2 regions of the Ruegeria sp. A5 genome follow, and region 2 is predicted to be linked to the other one. Evidence: riboswitches for the same ligand, from Rfam matches in the RefSeq annotation. Region 2 holds a riboswitch; the other holds the start of a gene.
The links. A riboswitch is a leader RNA that binds a small molecule or an ion and turns the genes downstream of it on or off. The one in region 2 is predicted to bind cobalamin.

Region 1 (4,418 bases), on a different contig from region 2:
CGAGGTCAGATAAGCACGATAGAAGGTTACGATGATACGTTTCGCATCACCGGGCAGAGCGTTTTCTGCAGGGATCACGCCGTGATCTGGGCACCAGGCACCGCATTCGGGGATGGTCTTGGCGCCCATGACCGGACCTGCATACAACCCCGCAGCCAGTGCCATCTGCGCCAGAGCGGCCTGCGCCGCGACCTCACCGCCGGTGTCGCACAGATGCGCCAGCCGCCGCAGGGTCGAGACAGGCAGGGTAGAGTAATCATCCAGCCGCGTATCCTCGCGACCGTCTGCGGGCAGTACGGCCAGTGCAATCCCTTTGGCCTGCGCCAGCGCCAGAACCTGCTGCAAGCCGTACGCCCAATAGGGCACTCCACCGATCAGACGGATCAGGATGCCCTTTGCGCCCTCCAGTGTCTGCTCGACATATGTGTCGACTGAGAGGGGATGCTTCAGCGCCGTCAGATTGGCCAGCCGCATCGTTGGCATGCGTCCTTCAGGCCCACCTCCACGATGCCATCCCGCCGCGAAAGCGCCAAGGTCACTGTCGGAAAAGGACAGCACCACCAGGTCCGCCGGGCTCTGACCCAGATCGGTCGGGGTCTCGGTTTCTTCGAGCCCATGGCTTTCGCGGAAGACGACGTGCATAAGTCTTACTCGGCAGCCTCGGTTACACCCACGAGGATATCGCGGATCTCGGCCTCTTTGATATCGTCATGCTCGGCAATGACCACAAGGCGCGAGCGACGGTCTTCGCCGGGCTCCCACAGGCGGTCATATTGGTGACGCACGCGCGCACCGACGGCCTGAACCAGTAGGCGCATGGGCTTGCCCTGAACGGCGGCATAGCCTTTGACGCGCAGGATATTCAACTCGTTGGCCAATCGTTCAATCTTGGCGACCAGATCAATCGGATCGGTTTGCTCGGGCAGTTCAACGATGATGCTTTCGAAATCGTCATGCTCGTGATCGTGATGGCCGTCGTGATGGCTGGGACGCGCGTCCATGTCATCCTCGGCCGCGGCTTCTAGACCCAGCACGACGCGGACGTCCACGGCACCCTCGGCCACTTCGACCACGGGCATGGGGCGGGGCGCTTCGGCGGCGATGATCTCTTTCGCTTTCGCAACGCCTTCCGGGCCAGCCAGATCGGGCTTGGTCAGCAGAATGATGTCGGCGCAGGAAATCTGATCCTCGAACACCTCGGACAAGGGCGTTTCATGATCAATCGAGTCATCTGCCATGCGTTGCGCATCCACCGCCTCGACATTCGGAGCGAACCGACCAGCGGCCACAGCCTCGGCATCGGCCAGAGCAATCACGCCATCGACGGTAATTTTCGAGCGGATATCGGGCCAGTCGAACGCCTTCAACAACGGTTTTGGCAGGGCAAGACCGGAGGTTTCGATCAGGATGTGATCGGGACGCGGCTCTAGTGCCATCAGGGCTTCAATGGTCGGGATGAAATCATCGGCCACGGTGCAGCAGATGCAACCATTGGCCAGTTCCATGATGTTTTCTGCGGGGCAATCAGGAATGGCGCAGGATTTCAGGATATCGCCATCGACGCCGACATCGCCGAATTCGTTGACGACCACCGCCAGCCGCTTGCCCTGCGGGTTCTGCATCAGATGGCGCACCAGTGTGGTTTTGCCCGAGCCCAAAAAGCCGGTGATCACAGTGACGGGGAGTTTCTCGAGATTGCTCATTTCAGGGCTCCAATCGGGGGAATGCGGGCCGCACAGTTTTTGCGGAAATGTTCAGGACGTTCACGCCATTTGACCAAACCGTCCTCGGTGGCGAGGTATTTGGCTGCGCCTTCGACGATGGTTTCGACATGGTCGATCTCGTTCAGATGCTCATACACGAAAGTCCAGCGATCCGGTCCTCCGCGTAGCACGATCGAGCAGCCTTCATCGCAATTCGACAGGCATTCCACAGCTTTCAAGGTAATGCCTTCGGGCAGGCCCGCCTGTTCAAGCGCCTTGTGCAGCAACGTGCCGGGGCGCTGGGCGTCATCCTCGACAGGCAGCCCGCGACGGCAGGTAGTGCAAACCAGCAGTTCGACCGGTGCGGTCTCGGTCATGTCTCTCATCCCCCCAAATCCTCTTCGTGGGGGACGGGGTTTCATGCGGGCCGATCACAGCCCCACACCGGAACACCCCGTCCGGTTTCATCTTCGGGCGTTGGCAGGTCTCCCGGCTTGCGGATTTCAGAGGAGGCCTCTGCCGGATGTCCCGCCTTCCCGGCCATACTGCCAGTGGCTTTGGGCACCCTCTCCGGTCACGGTCGCGGGGGCGGCTGCGTTTGACGGCAAAAACCGCTGACGCATTCCCTTTTCATCTGCTCTCGCAGACACCAACGAAAGGGACATGCGGCAGGGCAGGGTTGCTTGTCAAGCGAGTCGCGCCGATCCGTGAAAAAGCGGATAAAAAGCGACCTGTCGGGGTCGCTGGGCGGCATGATACTTCTGCTACGACGTGCTGGCATGGCAGCAAGATGCGAACAGGAGGATACCGCGCATGAAAGTAGGGTTTATCGGGCTGGGGAATGTAGGGGGCAAGCTATCTGGATCGCTGCTACGAAACGGTATCGATCTGACGGTTCATGACCTGAACCCGGATCTGGTGACCGAATTCGTCGCCAAGGGTGCCAAAGCCGCCAAAAGCCCGGCGCAACTGATGCGCGATTGCGATGCTGTTATAACCTGTTTGCCTTCTCCTGCGGCCTCGGATGCGGTGATGCAGGAAATGTTGCCAGGGGTCGGCCCTGGCAAAATCTGGATGGAAATGTCGACCACCGACGAAGCCGAAGTCAAACGCCTTGGCGCAATGGTCATCGAACGAGGCGGCGCAGCGGTGGATTGCCCGGTTTCGGGCGGATGTCACCGGGCAGCGACGGGTAATATCTCGATCTTCGCAGGCTGTGATCGTGAGACTTTTGAACGTATCCTGCCTTTCCTGACCACCATGGGGCGGCGCATTTTGCACACGGGCGATCTGGGCTCGGCCTCTATTCTGAAGGTGTTGACCAATTATCTGGCTACCGCCAACCTGATCACCTGCGCCGAGGCATTGGTGACAGCCAAGGCCGCCGGCATGGACCTTGGAACCACCTATGAGGCGATTAAGATATCGTCAGGCACATCCTTCGTGCACGAGACCGAAAGTCAGGTCATCCTGAACGGCTCGCGCGATATTTCCTTCACCATGGACCTGGTGAAAAAAGATATCGGTCTGTTTCAGGAGGTCGCCGACCGTGCCGGAGTTCCTCTTGAGATAAACCCATTGATGATCAAGATTTTCGAAGATGGCATCGCGCGATATGGTGAGCGTGAACTGTCCCCGAACATCATCAGGCGGCTAGAGGACGCGACCGGACTGGAGATCCAAGCGCCAGGGTTCCCAACCGAGATGCTGGACGACGAGCCAGAAGAACCGGGTTACGAGGTGATCCCGCAGAATCGGTAGATCAATTAATCGGCAAGCATTGCGGTTGTCTGGCGACCTGGTTGGACAAAATTATGGTGCTATTCTAAATAGGTCGACAGGAGTCCGACACCGGCACAGGCAAGAGAACAACTTATGACGAATGAGACCTTTCTCATCGTAACAACGATGAAGAACGAAGGGCCTTTCATGATCGATTGGGTGGCCTACAACCACGCAATCGGCTTTGATGACATTCTGATTTATACCAATGATTGCGCTGATGGTACCGATGCCATGGGCGAACGGTTGCAAGCGCTTGGCTGGGCTCACCACGAACGAAACAGACTGGGTCCGCGCGCCGCGCCGCAGGTTCGTGCATTTTCGCTTGCGCGGAATCACCCAAGCTATCTGTCATCGGATTGGATTCTCAGTTTGGATGTGGACGAGTATATCAATATCCGTTTGCCCAATAGTGATATAAGAAGCCTCGTTGAGGCCAGCGGCGTGGCGGACGCGATCTCGATCTGCTGGCGCATGTTCGGAAACGCAGGTCAGAACGATTTCGTTGATCGACCTGTACCTGAGACTTTCTTTCTGGCCGCCACGGAAGACGGCTATCCGCATCACCGGACCAAAGGGTTCAAAACGCTGTTCCGCAACAATGGGAAATTCAGCCGTTTTCGCGCCCATCGTCCCAGGATCAATCCAGAAGATGCACCGAACCCTGACGCGCCATACGAAGGGGTGTTGTGGCGGGATTCGGGCGGGAACCTCTACCCAGCAGACCAAGTGAAATGGAAAGCATGGCGTGGTTTCAGCCATGAATTCGCGCGCATTCATCATTATGCTGTGCGCAGCACTGATAGCTTTTTAGTCAAGCGCGACCGTGGGCGCACCAATCATGTGGGGCAGGATCAAGGGCTCAAGTACTGGCTCATGATGAACCACAATGATGTTGAGGATCGCTCAATTCTGGAACACATGCCGGCTATG
Region 2 (4,418 bases):
GGCGCGGGCGAGCGCCTCGCCAACCTGGTCAGGTCCGGAAGGAAGCAGCCACAACGAGCCCCGCTTGGGTCGATGTCCAACCTCTCACTTAGAACCTATCAGCCGCAGGAGGGCGTTTATGATTGTAACAAAAACCCTTCGGGCAGACCGGTTCTGATCCTTTCCGATCAATTGACTGCCTGAACACGTCACCGGCGGATGCGCGATTGCCATTCGACGGGATTGCTGTTTCTGATCACAGGCAGACCAATGTTACTTTCCTTATCGGACCTCGGATGGTCCTCTCATTTCGCGGCTCAGCATACGGCTGATCCGTCACTTCTTCCGTATCGCATCTCGGCCGTACACCGGGATCGACTGATCGGGCTGAGCCCTGAAGGTGAATCGCCTTTGTTATCTCTGGATCAATCAACCGGTGCATATGCCGTCGGAGATTGGGTTCTGGTGGATGAAAACAAACGAATACGCCGTATGCTGGACCGGCGAAGCCTGCTTCAACGCCGAGCGGCAGGTACCGGAGCTGCAGCGCAGTTGATCGCTGCAAATGTAGACGTGCTGTTCATCGTCAGTTCCTGCAACGCCGATTTTAATCTGCCACGATTGGAGCGGTATCTTGCGCTGGCGCATCAGTCAGGCTGCTATCCGGTGGTCGTTCTGACCAAATCGGACATGTGCGATGATCCGAGCCTTTATGTAGATCAAGCCCAATCGCTCGCCCCGTTTCTGACGGTACTTGCGGTCAACGCGCTGGATCACGGCGATCTCGAACAAGTTCTGTCGTGGTGTCCGAAAGGACAAACCAGCGCCTTGCTTGGATCATCCGGCGTTGGGAAAACGACGCTCGCCAACGGGATGACGGGGCAGGATCAGGCCACCGCAGGTATCCGTGAAGATGATGCGCGCGGCAGGCACACAACAACTGCACGCGCCTTGCATCGCATGCGCAATGGCGGCTGGCTGATCGATACGCCCGGCATGCGCGCGTTGCGTCTGCTGGATGCGCAGGAGGGGTTGGATGAGGTATTTTCGGACATCTCAGACCTCAGCCTGGATTGCCGCTTCTCGGATTGTCAGCACGAGACTGAGCCCGGATGTGCGGTGCAGGCGGCAATCGACGCTGGTACGCTTGATCCCGCGCGGCTGGACCGCTGGCGCAAGCTGCGGCGCGAAGACCAACACAATTCCGCTTCGGTGGCGCAGGCCCGCGCCCGCGACAAGGCGTTCGGCAAGATGGTGCGCAGCGTGATGCACGAGAAAAAATCCCGTAAAGGGCTATAACGAAGCTGGGCACCGACCTACCGGTGCCCAGCGCTATCAGGCGATCAGTCTAGGCCAGACTGCCGCATTCCGTCTTGCGAGTGCACCGATATGGCCGATCTTGGACACTCCGAATTCGCTTGGTGCAAGCAGATGGCGCCCGGCTTTGGGTCCATAGAGATCGGCAAGACGCCAGACAGCATCCGGCGGCACCATTTCATCATCTGCGAAGGTAAACAGATCGACACGTTTGCCCAAGTCTTTCCAGCGGGCGGCGGGCAGTGTCGTGCCGATCTCTGGCACATAGCTTTTGGGGGCGGTGCACCATTTGCGCCATTGCCAATAGACTTGGGCAGGCAGGTCCGATCCAAACCCGACCAACCGCCCGGGCAGGTAGCCAAGCGCCTTGACCACCAGCGGCGCGTGACCATACCAGAACAACGCCGCCAAAGCGCGATAAGGCCAAGGGTGATCCGCCAGCGTTACCAGACCCGAACAGACACAGATCATCCTGTCGATCTGATCGATATCGGGTTGGATCGGGCCAAACATTCCGCCCAAGGAATGACCGATGCTCCATAGCTTGGCCTGCGGAAACCGTCGGCGCATCTCGGCCCGGGCGGATGGAATGTCGATCAACGCCCAATCGGCCATGGTGACATTTGACCGCTTTTGCGAACCCACCAAAGAGTGACCAAAATCCCGGTAATCGTAAGTCAGGCAGGCCATGCCCTGTTCTTCGGCGAGCCATCGGGCGAAGTACTGATAGTAATCCCTCGGCACCCCAGTCGCACCGTTTATGACGACCACCTTTTCGGGGTCGGCAACCGGACGGTAAAGCCGCGCCGACAACATTGCCGGGTCGGACGGGATCTGAAAATCCTCGGTCACAACCGCCTGCTGTGTGTCCAACATGGTGCCCTCCAATACCGACTGAACTGATCAGTTCACCCGAAGCGCCTCAAGTCAAGGTTGACGTGGCTGGACCGTACGTCACTTGCCTGACGCAATCTTCTTGACTCGGGCACGGCGCAGCCGCTAGCCATGTCGCGATGGTTCTCGCGCCCAATCGGGCCGGGATGAAAAGGGAACACGGTGCGGTTCTGCCCGGATAAATCCGGAAAGAACCTAGTCCGAGGCTGCCCCCGCAACTGTAAGCGGAGAGCAATGCCGAGATACCACTGGCCTTGAAGGCTGGGAAGGTCGGCAAAGCGATGACCCGCAAGTCAGGAGACCTGCCATCGGATGTAGAACCGAAACTCGGGAGGGGTGTCCGGGACGGGTTTGATCGTGCTCCGCAACGACCAACCTGTGCCACGCCCTCGCCTTGCGCGCGGAGGGCGCATTGATGATCTGGAAGACCAAAACACACGAATTCGCGGCGACCGTGTGCCAACGTACTGGCGCACCCTGCCCCGCATTGGCACAGATGGCGCGGGCTCTGACGCAGGCCATGTCCGCCACAAAACCGGTCACGAAAACTGAGTTTGTGATTGAAGGCACCATAGATCTGTCGCACTGCCCGGAAGGATGCACCGCCCGCTTTCGCGCCCAATGCGACCAGATACGTGTATTCTGCGGAACCGATCCTGAAATCGATACCGGCCGGCTGGATGACTACGCAGACATGATGTTCGGAACCGAGTACCACAGCCTACCTGCAGACCTGCTAAGGAATCCTCCTTGCGCCATGCTTGAGGCTTCGCTTCTGGTGCAGCACAACGGTGGCGAAATCTCGCCACATGTTGGTGTCTAAGCCGTCAAACGGCTTGAACACGGGCCGGTTCAACGGCCCAAAGCATCTGGGCATTTGTCTCGACTGCGCAAGGACGCACCGTACGCAATCGCTTCAATGCCGCCTCAGGCCGTTCACCGCATTCAACCATCAGACGCAGAACCACCATCCCGGATCGGCCACAGCCACCACGGCAATGCACTAGCACACGGCCACCACCTGACAACGCCTGACGTGCGGTCGCGCCAACGCGAGGCCAGCGGTCCAAAATCTCTTTGGGTGGCGTGCCAAAATCTTCGATCGGCAAATGCACCCATCTGCTGGCACGCCCCTGAATATCAGCGCCAAAATTCCGCGCGCCATCTTGAATCATCTCAACCTCAGTCGTCATCGAGATCACAAGCCCGGGCTTCCAGTCTGCGATAAGATCAAGGTCTTCTGTATACGTTCCTCCACGCCCAGGCATCGAGGACAAGGCCAAGGTGCCTCCGCCAACCTGCAACGCATAAACCACCAGTTGCGACATAATCTCCCCCCAAACAAACTTCACCCAACAACATACTGGTCCAGTAAATAGAATAGAGTGGATTTTAGCCGCATACCCACGCATTCCAAAATGAAAATCGTCCCGGCTGGCTGTGGACGCGGGCGGCGGGGGCCTCTACGCTGCGGCGTAACGCGAATCCGACAGAGCAGACATGACCGAGACGCCCAGCCCCGCCTACCAGGTTCTTGCCCGTAAATACCGCCCCGAAACCTTTGCCGATCTGGTCGGTCAGGACGCCATGGTGCGCACTCTGAAAAACGCCTTCGAGGCGGACCGGATCGCGCAGGCCTTCATCATGACCGGTATCCGCGGTACCGGCAAGACGACGACCGCTCGGATCATAGCCAAGGGTATGAACTGCATCGGTCCCGATGGCAGCGGCGGCCCTACCACCGAACCCTGCGGTCAATGTGAACACTGCGTAGCCATCATGGAGGGCCGCCATGTCGATGTGATGGAGATGGACGCCGCCAGCCGCACCGGTGTCAATGACATCCGCGAGATCATCGACAGCGTACGCTATCGCGCTGCGTCCGCGCGCTACAAGATCTATATCATCGACGAGGTTCACATGCTGTCGACCAGCGCTTTCAACGCGCTGCTCAAGACGCTGGAAGAACCCCCCGAACACGTGAAGTTCATCTTTGCCACCACCGAGATTCGCAAGGTCCCGGTGACCGTCCTGTCCCGTTGCCAGCGCTTTGATCTGCGCCGGATCGAGCCGGAGGATATGATCGGTCTGCTGCGCAAGATTGCAGATGCCGAAGGGGCGCAGATTGCCGAGGATGCGTTATCGTTGATCACCCGGGCCGCCGAGGGATCAGCGCGGGATGCGACCTCACTGCTGGATCAGGCGATCTCGCACGGGGCCGGTGAAAC

Region 1: linked by a shared signal. The riboswitch ahead of ACR0AY_RS12270 (DUF1636 family protein) and the one ahead of ACR0AY_RS17170 (hypothetical protein) in region 2 are both predicted to bind cobalamin.

What each region holds. Positions count from the first base shown of each region.
Region 1 covers NZ_JBQGAV010000004.1:410,686-415,103, forward strand. The annotation lists gene cobN (cobaltochelatase subunit CobN) at 1-642, opposite strand, end outside; gene cobW (cobalamin biosynthesis protein CobW) at 648-1,703, opposite strand; gene ACR0AY_RS12270 (DUF1636 family protein) at 1,700-2,080, opposite strand; cobalamin riboswitch at 2,166-2,372, opposite strand; gene ACR0AY_RS12275 (NAD(P)-dependent oxidoreductase) at 2,478-3,464, shown strand; gene ACR0AY_RS12280 (glycosyltransferase family 2 protein) at 3,579-4,418, shown strand, end outside.
Region 2 covers NZ_JBQGAV010000008.1:137,698-142,115, reverse strand. The annotation lists RNA gene ffs (signal recognition particle sRNA small type) at 1-90, shown strand, start outside; gene rsgA (ribosome small subunit-dependent GTPase A) at 250-1,278, shown strand; gene ACR0AY_RS17175 (serine aminopeptidase domain-containing protein) at 1,315-2,172, opposite strand; cobalamin riboswitch at 2,294-2,514, shown strand; gene ACR0AY_RS17170 (hypothetical protein) at 2,606-3,013, shown strand; gene ACR0AY_RS17165 (phosphatase domain-containing protein) at 3,018-3,518, opposite strand; gene ACR0AY_RS17160 (DNA polymerase III subunit gamma/tau) at 3,691-4,418, shown strand, end outside.